2 regions of the Peribacillus sp. NJ11 genome follow, and region 2 is predicted to be linked to the other one. Evidence: riboswitches for the same ligand, from Rfam matches in the RefSeq annotation. Region 2 holds a riboswitch; the other holds the start of a gene.

Region 1 (9,744 bases), 1.1 Mb from region 2:
TTCGTCAAATGCTTTACTAATACCTGCTTGAACTATCCTGCCCCTTAGTTCCATAAGAAAAAGCTGCCTTAAAGACAGCTCCGATCTTCAGCTAACGCACCTGTTAGTTTATTAAGGAATGATTCAATACTCAACTATAATTAGCCATTGACCATCAGGTTTAACATTTATCTCAAATAAATTGACACCAAGCTTTTTTAATACTGCCGTTTCTCTAGCATCACCACATGCGAATGCAAGTACAAAGAAACTCTTCTTTCTTTTATTGCGATGTCCCCTGTAACATTTTAAAAAGTCGGCTCATCTATTTATGAATATTTTCATTTTTGGTTATTAAGAATGCAGCCTCATTCTACTGGACATCATTACACAACTTACCGATTTTCTCGACTTCCACAACGACCACATCCCCCGACTTGATCGGGCAGCTGCCAGATGGTGAACCAGTGGCCAAAATGTCACCGGGCTCCAGTGTCATCACCTGCGAAAGCCAGCTGATCAGATACGGAATGCTCAGAGACATTTGATTGGTATTCCCGTCTTGTACAACGCGGCCGTTTAAAGTGGTCACAATCCGCAAATTTGTAGGATCTATCCCGGTAACGATGCACGGCCCCAAAGGCCCGAACGTATCAAATCCTTTGCCCCGCGTAAACTGTGGATCTTTTTTTGTAAGATCCCTTGCTGTGACGTCATTAAATATCGTGCAACCAAACACATAATCAAGCGCATCTTCTTCTTTAATGTTCTTTCCGCGCTTTCCAATGACCAGGGCCACTTCCCCTTCAAGCTCCACTTGGTTGGTTAGCTGGTTTGGAGGAAGTATAATTTTCTCCTTGTCTGGAATAAGCGAAGATAATGGCTTTAAAAATAGAAATGGTTCTACAAGGTTTGCCTCTCCGCCCGTTTCCTTCGCATGACCTGCATATGTCCAGCCGAAATTAACCACTTTAGAAGGTTTTACAGGTTCCAAAATTTTCACGTCACTATATTTCAGCTCTACCCCGTCATACTTTATTTCCTTGTTGACAAGTTCAGCAAAACTGCTAGACAGTTGTAATATTATCTCATCCTCAACAATACCGTAATGTATTTTGCCCTGTTGATTCTGATAGCGAACTATTTTTTGTGTTTTTTGTAGTACATGCATGATGAATAAACTCCTTTGATGAGTAAGATATACTTACCTCAGATAATATAAATTTCGGCTCTTCTCATAATCGCAAACAAGCCCCCTGTAGGTGATAATGCCAAACCCTTATGTCTAAAAATCTTTTTTATTACATGGTGTTTTCCTTTTTTAAAGTGGTAGCATCTTGAGAGTGCTCCCAACAATCAAGATTTTCAAGACCTTTAATGCTGTCTTTATAAAAAACTGGATCTTGACCGGCTTTTTTCTGTTTCATATAATCACTTAATGCTGCAAAAGCTACTTTTGATAATAAGAGAACGGCAATTAAGTTTATAATAACCATCAAGCCCATAAATAAATCTGCTAAATCCCATACAAGCTCGACCTTTGCAATCGAACCGAATACAATCATGGCGAACGCGCCTATTCGATATAGAATCAACAACACTTTACTTTTGTGTAAAAATCGAATATTTGTTTCCCCATAATAATAGTTACCAATTAACGAACCGAATGCAAATAGGAAAACAAAGATAGCAAGACAACCTGATGCCCAGGAACCGATGTGTTCACTTAATGATGTTTGTGTAAGTGCAATGCCAGTTAGCCCTGGTTGTTTATAAGCATCAGAAAGTAAAATAATAAATGCTGTGCTTGTACAGATGATCAGTGTATCCGTTAATACGCCAAATGCTTGAATAAGTCCTTGTTTCACCGGATGACTTGTTTTTGCCGTTGCGGCAACGTTTGGCGCACTCCCCATACCAGCTTCATTCGAGAATAAACCACGTTTAACTCCATTCATGAACGCAGCGCCTAGTGAACCGCCTGCTATTTGTTCAAAGCCAAACGCGTTATTAATAATAAGAGAAAGAATTTCCGGCATTTTGGTTATGTTCATTGCTACGACAAATAATGCCATTCCAAGGTATAACACACCTAGAATCATAACCTTGTATTCAGCAATTTTTGCAATACGATTCACACCGCCAAAGATAATCACAGCGAAAGCACATGTCATGAGAATCCCTACAGTTAAACGATCTGAACCAAATGAGTTCTCAAAAGCAATTGTAACGGTATTTGATTGTACAGAATTGAATACAAGACCGAAAGAAAGCGTAATTAAAATGGAGAATAATACTCCCATCCAACGTTTGTTCAATCCTTTTTCCATATAATAGGATGGACCGCCTCGGAAACCAGTTTTATCTTTTACTTTATATACTTGCGCTAACGTACTTTCAATAAAGCTGGTTGCTGAGCTAATAATAGCAATTATCCACATCCAGAATATCGCTCCAGGACCGCCTAATGCAATCGCAATCGCAATTCCAGTGATATTACCTGTTCCAACGCGAGCGGCCATACCAATACAGAAAGCTTGAAATGGGGAAACGCTGTCTTTAGAACTAGTTCTCCCTTCCATTAAAACACGGACCATTTCCCTTAACATTCGAACCTGTACAAATTTCAATTTAAATGTGAAATAAATCCCACAAGAAACAAGCATAATAACTAATAATTTTGACCAAAGGAATTCATTTGATACGCCAACTACATCATGTAATAATTGTTGCATTCTATCACCTCTTATAAGAAATTTACTAGCTTAGAAGATACCTAGTTTTTTCACTGTAAAAAGATCAACTTCATCAACTGATGAATTCTGTCCAAAGTCAGGAGTTATATAGCCCCCAAATTTGAGTTAATCGCCTTGATAGCAGTATCTCAAAAAAATATGTAATATCTGCTGCAATCGATGCTTCCATCATTTCTTTTACCTTTTTAGGATCTGTTGTTTTTCCTAGCACCCACATCAATTTCGGCACGATTGCTTCTGTGTTCATATTTTTAGAACGTACTACACGATTATGGTCAACTTTCCGACCGACTTCATATATACCCATGTCTTCTCCTTCTTCTAGACATTGAGTCGTAATGACAACTCTTTCGTATCAATACGGCAACGTACATTTAATTCATGTATGTAACTTAATAGATCATCGGCATGCAGTTCAGGTACAAGTCCGTTTTCTCCTTCAAGTGAGGCTACTGTTCCACCAGTCGTAAACAACATTAATTTTTTCAATGATAATGGCTCCTCTATCTCTTTTTTACAATAAGTTTTTTAAAAGAAAGTATTCAATTCGCGTATGTTTATTCGATTCGCGTACTTTCCATGTAATTATAGTAACATAAATATAATAATTCAAGATAAAAATATTCAATTCTCGTACACCTCATCCACTTTTTGAATCCACAGAATGGTGTTTGCTTCCTGAATCTGAGCTGAGTTATTACAATGATAAATATCAAAAAGATAATTATTTCATTAAGATACTTAATTGCAGCTTAGATGTTTAAGCCTAAAAACCATATACATCAACGTGTTTATATGTTCATATTTAGCCAGAAGCGTTTTCAGCTCCAGTTTTGCCATTTCGGAGCCTTGTCGAAGTCCGATGTACTTACTGGCTGCGGACCAAAAATTTATGGAAGATTTACCAGAGGATGTTGATCCATGTGGTGAGTTTGGTGAATATCACTCATTCGTATATAACGGAGTCATTTTCTCTCATCCGATACGACTAGACTTGGGAGATGAAATGTTTGTACTTCCTGCCAATCCATTATCCAGAGAGGTTGGTTATAAACGTGTGGTAAAAGTTTAAATTTTTCATTAATATTGTCAGGTGTTCCAATTTGCGAACACTTTTTAATAAATAAAAAAACATGGTCATAAAGTAACCATGTTTTCTTTTTACTCATATAGCTGTGTCTACACTAAGAGTTATTTATTAATAAATTCTTTGTTGATTTTTTCAGCCTCAGCCAAGTATTCTGTTTTAATCCCGCTCTTAACTCCCCACCAATAGAAGCAGAGTGCCAGACATGCGATGACCACCATATCCCAGCCAAATGTAAGAATATTTTTTCCGCCGAACTTCTCACTTCCAATATAAGAAATCAAAATCATACAACCTAAGTAAAGAAGCATCCAAACACCTGATAAAAATTGTTTTTTGAATCCATTCCATTTATTTTTAGCTTGATAATAAAAGTAAATAGGTAGTCCAATGGCAATGATGAAAACGACTTCTCCTGTTAATGGCCAACGCGCCCAGTATAAAGTCAGCGATGCAAAAACAAATCCACAAGGAGCAATAATAGAAGCGCCTTTTAAGTGAAATGGACGATTAAAATGAGAAGCTGTACGTCTTAATGTTGTCAATGCAACTGGCCCCATGATGTACGAAATAAGTGTAGCAACTGAAATCACTTCAGCAAGTACGCCCCATCCGCGGAATAAAAATAAAAAGATAAAACATACGCCTAAGTTTAATAACATCGCTGGACGAGGAACACCATATAGTGGATGTAATGTACCAAAGATATTCGGTAAGTACCCATTTTTCTGCATTCCATAAAGCATTCGCGAAGTTGTAGCTGTATAAGTGGCACCTGTACCAGATGGTGATACAAACGCATCTACATACAATACAATCGCTAACCAGTTAAGGCTAAGAGCAATTGCCAAATCTGCAAAAGGTGAATTAAAATTCAGTTGACTCCATCCGTTCACAATCATAGACGGATCGACAGCACCGATAAAAACAACTTGTAAAATAACGTATATAAAACCTGCAATTAAAATAGACCCAATAACAGCAATTGGTATAGACTTATTCGGCGACTTCGCTTCTCCTGCCATATTAACGGGACTTTGAAATCCGTTAAACGCAAACACGATACCAGAAGTAGCTACTGCTGTTAAAACGCTTGCCCAACCATATGGTGCGATTCCTTGAGAACTTGTAAAGTTTTCACCATGAAATCCAGCAAAAAATAACGATCCTGCCATTACACCTGGAACAATTAATTTAAAAATAGTAATAAATGAATTTGCCTTAGCAAAAAGGTTAACTGTCCAATAGTTGACGAAGAAATAGAACAATAATAGTAAAGAAGCTATGAATAATCCTTTGGTCGTTAAGATATTGTTATCAACTAAGGAATGAGACCATCTGGCCCATTCCCAAGGCCACGTACTCATATATTGTACCGAAGCAATGGCCTCAACGGTAATAGTCGAAGCGATCGAAATCCAGTTCGCCCACGCAGCTAAAAATCCAATAAAAGAACCATGCGAATATTGAGGATACTTAACCATTCCTCCAGCTTCAGGAAACATTGCCCCAAGCTCTGCGTAAGATAATGCAATAGATAAAATTACAACCATACCGATAATCCAAGAAAAAATAGCTGCTGGCCCAGCAATCTGGGCGGCTTTCCACGCTCCGAACAACCAACCTGAGCCGATAATAGAACCAATACCTGTCATAGTTAAAGCAAAAGTCCCCATCTTTCTATGCATATTACTCATCTCTACCTACACCTCTTCCTAGGAAAATAAAAAACACTTGATCTATTTATAGATCAAGTGTTTGCCCAGGCGCGCGGCTTATACTCTATATGCTCCCCCATGGTTCTCCATGTTGCGCCAGTTACATATAGGAAAATAGTTTTTTTATAGTATATAGGATTATTTTAAATTTCACAACACTTGAAAAATATTTATATTTTATATATATTCTTATTTATTTTTCGTAATTCCCTATCAATATTCATTTTAATTTGAAAAAATTAGGTAAATTAAAGTCCAAAAAACAAACATTCGATTTCCGGAACACACGCTACATCAATAAAATCATCTCTCTTTAACATTATACTTAAAAATCTTTAAGAGCTTATATTCGCAAAATAAACCGTTCATATTTTACAAATTATATCCAACAACATTTACATAAACTGTTCTTTTCTTCCTCAAAAAAAAGCCATGCACATGAAACACACTCGGCATAGCTAGAGTGATGAACGTAGATTGGATTTCCAAATATACTAATAGAAGCAAGTGCTATGTAAAATGTGCCTTCCTGGCTTTTCATTGATTAGGTTAATCTGAATAAATTAAATTTTGGATATTATTAATAAAAAGCTAAAGGAATTACCCAGTACCCCTAGTCCTCCATGTAGTGCCAAAGCTTCGCTTGTTATACAACCAGCCTCAAACATGATTCTACAAGTAAGGGATCGGAGAATGTTCAAACATACCCTCCTGAAAGACGTCTACTTTATCCCCACCCCTTAAAAAATACCTCAAATGCATTAGTTTGGAGGACACATCTGTATTTTTTGATTAAAAAGTCCAGTGCATCTTCATCACCATTTTGGATTTTCCCAACCAACATTACATCTTCCATATGAGTATAGCTTTCCACTCGTTTCTTCTCGACGATTACACTCATTTATTTTCCCCACTCACTAAGTTGAGCACCGACATAAACGTTGCATTACCACTTCAATGTGTTAAAGTGAATACAATATAATAATATCTCAGAAATGGAGATAAGATATTCGTAAATAACGACATTTTTCTACAAATTATGATTATAAATTTTGGTATGCTTGCATCATTAATCTCTTTAGGTTAGGCGTTAGTTCAAATTCCGGCAAGACTTATGGCAGAAAAATTTGGTCCTAGAAAAATGATCGCTTTTTCTCTAGTATGGTGGTCAGTATTTACGGGTTTGACGGGTTTAGTTAAATCTCACGGTCTATTGTATCGGTCTGATTCTTACTTGGATAGGTGAAGGACCGATGTTTCCAGCTAATGACGTATTTAATACAAACTGGTTTAGAAGTGATGAAAAAGCCAGAGCATCCAGTGCATTATTGGCAGGTTCATATTTTGGACCAGTTATCGCCCCTATCGTCACGGTTTATATCTATCAATATTTTGGTTGGCAAGCTGTATTTTATATTTTTGGATTAATAGGAATAATCATTGCAGGTGTATGGTATGTTATAGCCCGAGACTATCCTGAAATTCATAAACTTGTGAATGAACAAGAAAAAGAATATATTCTAGAAGACAGAGAAATTGTTGATAATGCTAAAGTTAGAGCCCCTTGGAGTACTTTTCTGAAAAGCTATCGATTTTGGGCGTTAGGATTGCAATATTTCGTTGTTTTGTATATTATCACTTTCTTTTTAGTTTGGTTACCTACATATCTACTGGAAGATCGAGGATTCTCATTAAGTAAAATGGGACTTGCTGCAAGCCTACCTTGGTTAGCAATACTGATAACAGTAATGACTGGTGGTATTCTTTCCGACTACTTAGTACGTAAAGGTTTTTCAAAGCAAATATCAAGATCCTCTTTAGCTATATCAGGTTTAATAGTATTTATTATTTCAATGTACCTTGCCGTTATGACATTATCTCCTTATATGAATGTTTTATGGTTATCATTATGCTTGGGTTCACTAGGATTTACAGTAGTGTGTTCTTGGGCTTCCGCTACAGACTTAGGGAGAAACTTTTCAGGTTCCGTTTCAGGTTGGATGAACTTGTGGGGAAATCTAGGAGCTTTTGTATCACCGTTATTATGTGGTTGGTTAGCAGAAAACTTTGGTTGGAATATCACATTAGGAGTAACTGTAATCCCTGTGTTTATTGCAGCTATATTATGGTTGTTTGTGAAACCAGATACATCATTACTAAACTAAATACTATTAAGAGGAGTGACCGATTTGAATTATTTAGTATTTCAAATGGATTTAGTGGTTGGAAATCCTGTAGAGAATAGGAAAATCATTGAACGCTGGTTAGAAGCTAACTATAGTGATGATGTAGATGTTGTTGTACTTCCTGAAATGTGGTCTACGGGCTATGCGTTGGAGGAATTGAAAGAAATCTGCAAAGTGGATGGAAAGCAATCCATTGAATTTTTACAATCACTGGCTAAGAAGTTTAATGTAAACTTGGTGGGTGGCTCGATTGCCGTATTAGAAGGTAAAGATATCTTTAATCGTGCGATTATAGTAAATCGAATGGGTGTGATTGTTCACACATATGACAAGATGCACCTTGTTCCGATGTTAGATGAACCTAAGTTTTTAACGGGCGGCCATAATCAAGTTGAAATATTTGAACTTGAAGGTGTGAAGATGGGGGTTATTATTTGTTACGATTTACGATTCCCAGAAATTATTCGTGACTTAGCATTACAAGGTATTCAAGTGTTACATATCGTCGCAGAATGGCCACTTGCAAGGGAAACACATTGGAATACGTTACTTCGTGCGCGCGCAATTGAGAACCAAATGTATGTTGTTGCATCAAATGTGGCGGGGACAAAGCTAGGGGTGGAATTTGCAGGTTGCTCACAAATTGTAGATCCATGGGGAGACATTGTTCAAAAATTGGATCAAGAAGTTGGTGAATTAAAGGCAACTTTAAATTTAGAGAAAGTACCCCAAATAAGAAAAGATGTTCCCATATTCGATTCCAGAGTACCAGAAAAGTATAGAAAGTTATAAAATAGGAGCTACTCCAGAGATACCAATCTTTAGGAGTAGCTTTTACGTTTAATTCAACAAAGCATATGTTTCACGTAAAATCCATTGATAATTTTTATTTTCTTATGCAACTACTGTCCCGATAGTTGCATAAGAAAAGGAAATGACTACTCTTTATCATGGATGTAGTGTGACAGAACAGGATCCAATTTCCTTTCCACCCCAGTTTAGTGAAAGCTTGTCTTGATCTGCAAGAGGACCGACGCCACTAGGAGTACCAGTAAAAATAATATCTCCTTTCCCAAGCCCAAAATGCTCTGCTGTAAAATCTATAATTGTTTGCAAATCAAAAAGTAAGTCCTTAATATTTCCGACTTGTACACGCTCTCCGTTTTTAAAAAGGGAAAAATCTAATTGTTTACATGCTTCGACACCTTGAAACGGAATGAAATCACTTACAACAGCCGAATTTTTAAATCCTTTAGCCAAAAGCCAAGGATGCTGTTTTTGCTTTAACTGTGCTTGAACATCTCTAAGTGTTAAATCCAAACCAAGGGCTATGGCATCTACTATTTCATCTACTTTCATTCCTGTTTCGTACGGTTTTGCGATATGAAGGACAAGTTCTGTTTCATAGTGAATGGAACCCTGATTACTCGGCAACGTAATTGACTGACCATTCGCTTCAACTAACGAATGAGTTGGTTTTGAAAATAAAAAAGGGGAAGTTGGTACTTCATTATTTAATTCTTTTGCATGCAAAGCATAATTTCGACCTACACAATAGATATTTTTAATGTCTTTCATTATTAAACCCACTCTTTTCTTTTAAAGAATAAAATTTTTGTTACCAAAAATTTCAGATTTCTTTTTTATTAAATCTTACTTTGTAATGATTCAATAGTAAATGGAACTAACGCCCTTGTTTTTTCTTTAACTACTTTTTTAATATTAATAGTTTTTTCGCATAAAATTCAATCTCAAACGATTTCATAATTATTAAGTGTGCTAGATTGGCCAAGTTCAACCTTCCTTACTATTAATTCTTCACAAACCCAGCACACGTATGAACAGTGATTCTCTAAAAGATCACATACTTCCTAACGAGTCGTTGTTACTTTACTTTACTTTACTTTACTTTCAATTTCGATAATCCTACTCAATACAGGAACTTTATTTTGGAAAAGCCTCTGTTTTTGAAACTCGTATTATGTCACTAGGAAAGTACTTTTTAAAATATTTAACCA
Region 2 (9,744 bases):
ATTTAATTGAATGTTTCGACTATTACCAACGCAATTGTAAGACAAATTAAAATGTAAGTCAATAATAAATTTTAGAATATTCTTTAAAAATAAAACCATTAAAAGCCTTATGACCTTTCTAATTAGTTGATAAATCAGGACGTTATATTTCAGACGGGCAGCCTCAAAAATCCTTGAATATTCTTTTCTTCAACCATTCTTTCTCTTAGAAACCAATTACTCTTTTACAAAGTAAAAAAACCTGACTCCCAATATTTAATGGAGTCAGACTTTTTTCGTTTTACATTCTCTTAAACAAGCAAATCTTTCTTTGTGAAAATGGAAAATTTATAAAACGACGTTATCGCAAAATAACAAATAACAGTACCTAGAGTGAGATGTTTGACGTGAATTTTATTACATTGGATTGCTGTCACGTTTCCAATCAATAATAACAAGGAGCAAGATTTCAAATGAAATCATGCTCTTTTAAGTTGTTTTTCATGGCTAATTCAGGTGGTCTGTCTTTACATTTTCCTTGGCTAGATTTCCTTGCCTTTCACCCTGTAATGGACCTCACCAGGTTCTTTGCAAAAGGTGATTCCGCTTCCCGGCTCGTAATAAAAGGTTTTTTTTCCTAATGAGCGTTCATGGAAGGTCGTATGCAGATAGGATGCTTGGTCCCTTTTGAAGGCGAGCTGATTTTTGCTTAAGGATACAGGAAGGCAATGTCCATAGTTTGTGTGGACCATTGTTTCTTTTTCGTTCATTTCCTCTAAATCACGAACGTGGATGTAGGAAAACCAGACCCCTCCTCTTTTCCGGAAAGAGCGGGAGGAGAACCAGACCATTCCAAGCTGGGCGTTTATGCAGACGGGCAGCCTGTATTTTCCGCCAAGCACGGATTTTGCTGCTGCAAGCCCGCCGTCAAGGTCCAATCCATAGTGGTTTAGCGTGTTATTCAGGATTTCCTGGCGCGGTTGTGCAACATGGAATGTGTTTTCTCCTTCCACTACCATGGTCATCTCGGCACCATTTGAATCAAAACGCTCCATCATTCCCACCGTTTCAATATTCATTAAATAATTTTTTCGGATCATCATTCCATTCACTCCCCATTTACTATTCACTTTCTTGGAGTATACTGGATATAGAGGCAGGTATACTCCTGCTCGCAAGCTCTTAGGTGATTGTCTGACCGGACGTACTCACCTAGGGGTTTTTATTTCCGGCTATCGTCACTTTCATTTCCTGAGATGTCATTCACTTCACCTCTCTGCGACCATTATCCTATTTTATGCATTTTTTGTAAAATCGCTCTGATTTTACCTCTAGCAAAATTCATTCCCTTTTGTGACTCCATTACCTGTTTGATAGCTAACTCTTTACAAGTTGCCATCAAACGGCCATACTTTCCAATTTCCTTTTCAAACTTTCTGCTCTAGATCGACCTTTTCTTGTTAATCTGTGTCCATTTAGAGAACTAACTGCCAAAATCTATGTAAAAAGTGAAATGAAATGACATTTTTGTGAAGTTTTAAAACCACGTAAAAAAAGGTCTATCTGAATAGATAGACCTTCTTTCATTACCTTCATTTCATTCTGCCATCTTTATTTCAATGGCCAAATTACGTAAGTAATCCAATAAGGGCCGAACTTCCTCTGGAGCTGTTGTGTCAGTAAATGAGAAAGACTGTTCCTTCTTTTCATCAGCTATATCCAGCTGGTATGAAAACGAGTCGAACCCTTGAGCTTTAGCTCCAGCCATTTTATTTAGTTGAGCATTAGGAAGGTCCGCTGTCTTCATTAAGTTCTGTAATTCCTCATTTTTCTCCTTCGGCAATTCATCTGTATCTATCTGAAAGTTCAAGTCGAGGTTGGCCATTCCCCCCATGCAGCTAAATTTGATATGCATTGTAGATGAAGCCTCCTATTCATGGAATATGACTACTCAGGCAGTCCAACCGCTTTAAAAGCATTTTCGATTGTCTCTATGGCTGTTTTGGTAACTTCTCCGCTATCAACAAGTTTTTGTGCTGCCTTGATGACTATTTGTACAAATTGATTGAAGTTTGCCGTTGCAAATAAATTCTGCATTGCATTGAACCAGATCAAAGCCGCTCTGTCCGTTCCAATCTCCATGGATACTAGATAAAAGGCCTTGTTCGGTATGCCGCTATTGATATGGACACCATGATTATCCCGCTCTCCTTTATAGAAATTCCTCATGTGATCTGGCTGAATATCTTTACCCATCAACTTATTGTCAAATGCAGTACCTGGTGCTTTCATCGAACGTAGGGCCTGTCCTTTCAGTGTTGGTCCCATTATATCAGCACCGATTAGCCAATCGGCATCACCTGCTGTTTGCTTTAAATGAAATTGTTTTATGGCAACTCCATACACATCCGAAAGATGTTCATTCAAAGCCCCCGACTGACCTTCATACTCCAATCCACTTGTGAACTGCGTAACCCCATGTGTCAGTTCGTGTCCGATTACATCGAGTGAATTGGCAAAATTGCTAAAGATGACCCCGTCGCCGTCACCAAATACCATTTCATCCCCATCCCAATAGGCATTCGTGAATTTATTCCCATAATGAACGTTCAGAATGATATCAAGGCCTTGGTTATCAATTGAATTACGGTGCAAGACATCCTTGAAATAATCACGCACAACTCCGCTATAATCGTATGCAGCGTTAACTACCGAGTCTGCACTTGATCGATCTCCTTCTTTCCTAGCCTCATTCTCCCGGAGTTTGGTTCCTCCTTTACAATCATAAACATGGCGGGCAGATTCACCATGACGCCCAGATCCTGCATCAGTTAAAGCAACAACCCCGTCAATATCATATTCTTTCAAAATTCTGCGCCTGCGCATTTGACGGCTTTTCGCTAAACTGATCCGTGCTTCTTCCACTTCATTTTGTGCCAAATTCTCAAGAATATAGTTAGGTACAATGAAACACTGACACTTCAATTTGGAACAATCTCTTTTGTGCATATTTGACACCCCTTCATGATTTTTTACGATCTATTGCAGTTTCAGTGCTGCTTCCCTTCATGCGTTTTTCTTCATGTTCCTTAGCAGTTTATCTCTGATCCGTTCACATTGTGGTCTCGCTGCTCTTCCTATCTTCAAGACATTCTATAGATTACTTTCGCCGCACTTACCCCATTTCCCTCCATTCCTTCCTACTCTACAATCGCAAACTCTTACTCAATATGTTCGCTCCTTTGTTCCAATTGTTCTTCTTATTTGGAATGACCATCTCATCTTTAACAAATTCAAACTTCCTTTTTTTAAATAAATTTCATATTTTTCTCACAATTTTCTTTTATCATCTATATAGGTGAATTTAATAGTTCTACTTGGAGGTCCTGTATAAATGGAAACTAAACAACCAAACGCCGCTCTGTATAGTACTGTATGGAGATGGCATTTTTACGCTGGAATTATTTTTGCACCCTTACTTATCATTCTGGCAGTTACTGGCTCAATCTATTTATTTAAGCCACAGATTGAACAAGCGCTTTATCAAGACTACCAAGAGGTAACACCGCAAGGAGATAAATTACCAGCATCCCAGCAGATTGAGAAAGTGAAGAAGCTATACCAAGATGCAGTGGTGACAAAATATCATCCCGGTGAAAATGCCTCCCGTTCAAGCGAAGTGAGCATTACTTCTAATAATGAGTCTCTTACCATTTTTATAGACCCCTATACAGGTAAATCTATTGGAGAGTTAAATGATGAAGACAGAATTATGGATAAAATCGAGGAAATTCACGGTGAACTAATGGCTGGCACCTTGGGAGATAGAATTGTAGAGTTAGCTGCGTGTTGGGCAGTTATGTTAATTGTCTCTGGTCTTTATTTATGGTATCCCAAAAATAAGCTAAGTCTTTCTGGTGTTCTTTTTCCAAGAATAAATAAAGGGAAAAATACTTTCAGAAGAGATTTACATGCAGTACCTGCATTTTGGATATCAGCAGGAATGTTATTTTTAATTATGACAGGTTTGCCTTGGTCAGGTTTTTGGGGAAGTAATTTTCAATCGTTAGCTACCAATTCCGGATCTGGGTATCCTCCTTCCATATGGACAGGAAGTGCTCCAACATCCTTAATTAAAACAAAAGACATTGCAGATGTTCCTTGGGCAGCAGAAAATTTAGATGTACCTATCTCAGATATTCAAGGTTTTATCCCACTGTCCATTGATGATGTAGTCACGATAGCGAATCGTGAGGGTATGCATCCAAGTTATAGCATTAATATTCCAAAAGAAACGGATGGCGTTTATACATTGTCAGCTTTTCCACCGAAAGCACAAGATGAAGCAACTATTCATATTGACCAATATTCCGGTGCGGTTCTAGCTGATTATCGTTATGATCATTACGGTTTAATAGGAAAAATAGTTGCTTGGGGGATTACCTTGCATAAAGGGACTCAATTTGGTTTGATTAATCAAATAATCAGCCTTCTTATTTGTTTAGGAATTATCCTTGTTGCATTTAGTGGTTTTTATTTATGGTGGAAGCGAAAGCCGAAAAAAGGATTAGGTGCACCAAAAGCTCCTCCTATAAAGAACATGAGATTCTTTCTATTTCTGTTAATAGGTCTAGGAATTTTGTTTCCTTTGGTTGGTTTGTCTCTTATTGTTGTTTGGCTAATTGACTGGTTAATTATTAAACGAATATCTGCAGTTAAGAAGTTTTTGAATGCATAATTCGGAAATGTAAAGGGTGGCTTTTGCCGTGAAAAAAAATATATGTATTTCTTTAATCTTTATTTTCAGCCTATTGTTAAGTGCGTGTTCACTTGAAAAGGATGTCACTAATCTATACAAAGAAGAAACACCACTTGAAGCTGAAATAATTATACCAGCATCCTTTTCAGCTAATACACAGGAGACGATAAAGGCTGTTCTTACTCAAGGTGGTAAAAAGGTTGAAAACGCAGATTATGTTCATTTTCAGATATGGAAACAAGATGGCTCTCTCAAATATAGTATGGAACAAGCTGAGGAAGAGGGAAACGGTACTTATACTTTACGTAAAAACTTTGATAGTGATGGCCTATACTATATAAAAGTACATGCTAGTAACGATGGTTCAATCATTATGCCTCAAAAACAGTTTATCGTAGGAAAACTGTCTGAAAGTGAATTGAAATTCTTGCAAAAAGGGAGCCAAAAACAAGAAGAAAGTCATGAACATCATCATTAATAAATTTATTTGAAATCCGGTTTTCATTTGAAGACCGGATTTTTTATGGATATTTGTTTACCACGGTGGTTCGGAGAGAATGTATTTACAGGCAGGGTATGTAATGCTTCACCTTTATTTATTGGATTATTCTGCTCGTGCCGCATATACTGGATTGTTCCTATAAACAAGGGAGCTTCCTCAGAACATAAACAAACTTTAAGGGAGGGCATAGCATTGGTAACTTCACAGGGAACTGCTTCGGTTAGCTTTCCATTCCCATCTGTATGGGGTATCCACTCTTCAATAGCTGGCAGAACGATTATTTGGGGAACACTTAACATTAACTCCATTACAGATAATAGAGTAAGTGGTACGGCTAATTTTCGTGGTACACCTATTCCGATTAGTGGCTTTTGGAATGAAAGCACCAAACAACTCACATTCGATTCACCTTATGCCACATTCTCTGGCAACTTAACCATTATTGATGATTTCCAGATTAGAGTTCGACATTTTATTTTACGCGGACGTTTTCTTATGAAGCCTCCCTCTTTACAAGCAGGTGAGTCTGGATCATGGATTGCCACTACTGATATAGCTCTGAATGAATTTCCTGTTAGTGGTAATACCTATACCGAGCAATTACCTCCTGTTGGAGCTTTTTTAACATCGAATATCCTTCATCAGTATCAGAATTTTTGGGGAAGAACAATATAGGGTAATCCTTTCTGTGTAGAAAGGGTGTGAATCGTCTCTGTATTTCCTAGGGACGATTCTTTACTATAGCAAATTACCAAAAGCCTTATTGAACTGACAGGTTGGTTGAGAATTTAGGGATTATTTTCTGATACGTCATCTTTTCAAATGTTTCCCATCATGATATTACATTTTGATGTAATCCTGATGCCTACAAAAGAAGGCAAAAAATAAACCCTTTCCCAAACGGAAAAGGCGATGCGCTGAAGTGAACGGAAGCAAGGAGACACACCAGTGACTATCTAACTAAGCAGATTAATATATGAGATAGTGATTTTGGTAGATAACTTTTGAATCCATTAACTCAAAATGAGTACAGATGGAATATTGATTGACAGCATTTTCTCTGTACTTCATACTATTGTAATAACGGAACTGACAGAATATTTGGTAAATTAGGAGGGTAAAACTATGAAACCAACTGTAATGACAATGGATTTACAATTATTAGCAGATGTTCTTAGGGAAAATAATTGTACAAGTTTAATAAAAGCAATTGCAGAAAAGGATTTTCAAGTGGCTCAAATGCTTGATGTATTAATATTTGAGGATAAATGGGAGGATGACATGTGACTAAGCTCAGAATCCTTTTAACCATTCCAATTTTGCTATATGGAATTTTCATATTTGTTGTCATTCAAAACGATAAGAATATTCCACTTTATTTGCATCTTCTATTCGCAATCTACTTGATGTTGTTTGTACATTATGAAGAAGAAACGGAAGTGAAACCATGACAGATTTTTAATCTTGGAGAAGTTCGATCTTAAGCAATTCGTGATGGAAGAAGTTTTGACTTCAACTGACTGTATCGAGCTGCTTGGCATAACCCGTGCCAGGCTGAGTTCGTTGTAATCCCTAGGTTCTCAACACGTGAGTCAGTTTAATATGATATCACCACAATAAGTGGCTTTTTTTGTTCAAAAACATTAACAAAGCCTAAAAAAAGCCCCAACTCCTTAAAGGAATTGAGGCTTTCACTATTTATCATCTATCTTCCGGTACCAATTAGATAATACGAGTTGTGACGATACCTTCGATTTGTTTGATTTTTGCTTCCAAACCAGGAATGATATCGCCGTTTACTTCACCGTCAATGTCGATGATCGTATACGCATATCCCCCACGGCTTCTGTTAACCATGTCAGCGATGTTCAAATTAAAGCCAGATACAGCCAGTGTGATTTGCCCAACCATGTTAGGAACGTTTTCGTGGAAAGTTGCCACACGACGATTTCCTGTATAAGGAATGTCAGTATTCGGGAAATTCACAGAGTTCTTGATGTTCCCTGTTTCTAAAAAGGTCTTCAACTGACGAGCTGCCATGATGGCACAGTTTTCCTCTGATTCTAGTGTAGAGGCACCAAGATGCGGAATTGGAATGACATTATTCATTTTCAACACGTTTTCATTCGGGAAGTCTGTAATGAACCTGCCTACTTTTCCGCTTTCAAGTGCCGCTTCCATATCCGCTTCATTCACTAGCTCGCCGCGTGAGAAGTTCAAGATATGTACACCAGGCTTCATGATGCCAAATGTTTCTTGGTTAAACATTCCTTTAGTGTCATCAGTTAATGGAACGTGTACTGTAATGTAATCAGATTCTGCAAACAATTGTTCAATTGTCATGGCGCGTTGTACATTGCGGGACAAGTTCCAAGCTGTATCAACAGAGATGAACGGGTCAAACCCAATGACATCCATGTCCAAATCCAGGGCATCATTCGCTACAAGTGCACCGATCGCTCCTAAACCGATTACGCCAAGAGTTTTTCCCTTGATTTCTTTACCAACGAATTGTTTCTTTCCTGCTTCTACAAGCTTTGGAATTTGTTCTCCTTCGCCTTCCAGCGTCTTTGTCCAGGCCACACCGGCAAACAGGTTACGAGATGAAGCCATTAATGACGTTAGCACCATTTCTTTTACAGCGTTTGCGTTAGCTCCAGGTGTATTGAAAACAACGATTCCTTGCTCTGTGCATTTGTCGACCGGAATATTATTGACTCCTGCACCTGCCCTTGCGATTGCTTTTAACTGATCGCCGAATTCCATAGTATGCATGTTAAAGCTGCGAAGTACGATTGCATCAGGGTTTTCACTGTCATTGTCGACTTTAAAATCGCCTTTGTTGAATACATTTAACCCGCTTTCGGCAATATTATTTAACGCTTTGATCGTTTTGACTTTTTCTAAAAGTACTGTGCTCATTTTGTTTGCTCCTTTTTGGTTATGATAGTTTTGAAGTTTCAAAATAATGACAAAATTTTGAAACCATGAAAATCTGCATTCTCTAAACCTTTACTATCCTCTGTAAATACACAGAAAGAGGCAAGGGATAAAATCCCTTACCTCTGCCCAGGCGAACGGCTACGACACTATGTGTTCCCTCACGGTTATCCGTGTTTCGCCAGTTGCACATAGTCTTTTCATTTATTTTATTTTATCAAATTATTCAGCAATCTTCAATATCATTTTAAAGATTTATCTCTTTTTTTGCAGAAGTCACAACTCACCAGAAATATATCGACGAATTCTATCGTTTTATCTCCCGAAATTAGGAATATATCGACGAATTCTATCGTTTTATCTCCGAAATTAGATATATCGACGAATTCTATCGTTTTATCTCCGAAATTAGGAATATATCGACGAATTCTATCGTTTTATCTCCGAAATTAGGAATATATCGACGAAATTAATCGTTGGAAAAAGGCACTGTCGAAAGTGGCTGTTGATATTCTTGGACTATCTCGGACAGCTTTGTTGTAAAATGGATAATATTAGTAAAATATAGAAAGTATAGCAAACTAAAAGATAATTAGGGGGAATTAATATGTTAGTAAGAGAGGCAACGCTTGCTGATGCTGAAGGTATTGCAATAGTCCATGTGGATTGCTGGAGAACCACTTATGAAAATATAATGCCAAGTGATTTTCTAGATAATCTGTCTTATGAGAAAAGGAAAGATTTATGGATAAAGAATATATCCAGTGAAGGGAATCATATTTATGTAGCAGAGAATAACGAGGGAAAAATAGTAGGATTTATAAGTGGAGGGAAAAGGGAAACGAATAAGGCTGAGGATTCGGGTGATTTAACTGCAATTTATATCCTCGAAAATTTTCAAAGAATGGGAATAGGAAAGAAACTTATCAAAGAGTTATTTTTTAAATTTGAAGAACTTGGATTCAAGACCATTCTCGTTGAGGTGCTTGAAGATAATAAATCTCGATACTTCTATGAGGCATTTGGTGCTGAATTGCTTAAAACCGAAAAAATCAAAATCGCTGGCGCTGAAATAAATCTATTGGTTTATGAATGGAAGGATATTAGCCCGGTATTGTTATGAATAAACCTACGGCACCGAACTTCAAAAAAAGACACAATCCTAAGTGAAGGATTGTGTCTTTCATTTGATTTAATTTTGATTAAATCCGCTTTCGTCCATGTAAAACACTTCCCAAGAATGACCGTCGATATCCTTAAAGCTCCAACCGTACATGAAACCATGATCAATTGCTTCATTAAAAGGCTTTCCGCCGGCATCCAGTGCCCTATTCACGACCTCATCCACTTCTTCCTTACTTTTAACCGATAGGGCCACGATGGCTTCCGTAGTTGTTGCTGGATCCGGGATATCCTTCTTGGTAAACGTTTTAAAGTAATCTTCCACCAATAACATGACATATATAGACTCACTGATAACCATGCACGTTGCATTTTCATTGGTCATTTGCTCGTTAAATTCAAAGCCGACCTTTGTGAAAAATTCCATTGAGGCATCCAAATC

What was found. A riboswitch is a leader RNA that binds a small molecule or an ion and turns the genes downstream of it on or off. The one in region 2 is predicted to bind ZMP and ZTP.
Region 1: linked by a shared signal. The riboswitch ahead of QUF86_RS16555 (glutamate/serine transporter AimA) and the one ahead of QUF86_RS11210 (phosphoglycerate dehydrogenase) in region 2 are both predicted to bind ZMP and ZTP.

What each region holds. Positions count from the first base shown of each region.
Region 1 is NZ_JAUCFO010000001.1:3,346,590-3,356,333, reverse strand. Features, by position in the region: gene QUF86_RS16570 (fumarylacetoacetate hydrolase family protein) at 353-1,150, opposite strand; gene QUF86_RS16565 (alanine/glycine:cation symporter family protein) at 1,281-2,714, opposite strand; partial or broken gene QUF86_RS16560 (hypothetical protein) at 2,812-3,081, opposite strand; gene QUF86_RS28925 (asparaginase domain-containing protein) at 3,057-3,224, opposite strand; gene QUF86_RS16555 (glutamate/serine transporter AimA) at 3,927-5,519, opposite strand; ZMP/ZTP riboswitch at 5,576-5,654, opposite strand; gene QUF86_RS16550 (hypothetical protein) at 6,268-6,441, opposite strand; gene QUF86_RS16545 (MFS transporter) at 6,794-7,705, shown strand; gene QUF86_RS16540 (carbon-nitrogen family hydrolase) at 7,721-8,518, shown strand; gene QUF86_RS16535 (fumarylacetoacetate hydrolase family protein) at 8,675-9,304, opposite strand.
Region 2 is NZ_JAUCFO010000001.1:2,259,243-2,268,986, reverse strand. Features, by position in the region: gene QUF86_RS11250 (competence protein ComK) at 522-1,082, opposite strand; gene QUF86_RS11245 (protealysin inhibitor emfourin) at 1,577-1,894, opposite strand; gene QUF86_RS11240 (M4 family metallopeptidase) at 1,927-2,988, opposite strand; gene QUF86_RS11235 (PepSY-associated TM helix domain-containing protein) at 3,374-4,717, shown strand; gene QUF86_RS11230 (FixH family protein) at 4,746-5,216, shown strand; gene QUF86_RS11225 (hypothetical protein) at 5,433-5,915, shown strand; gene QUF86_RS11220 (hypothetical protein) at 6,366-6,527, shown strand; gene QUF86_RS11215 (hypothetical protein) at 6,524-6,691, shown strand; gene QUF86_RS11210 (phosphoglycerate dehydrogenase) at 6,963-8,162, opposite strand; ZMP/ZTP riboswitch at 8,301-8,379, opposite strand; gene QUF86_RS11205 (GNAT family N-acetyltransferase) at 8,788-9,303, shown strand; gene QUF86_RS11200 (VOC family protein) at 9,373-9,744, opposite strand, start outside.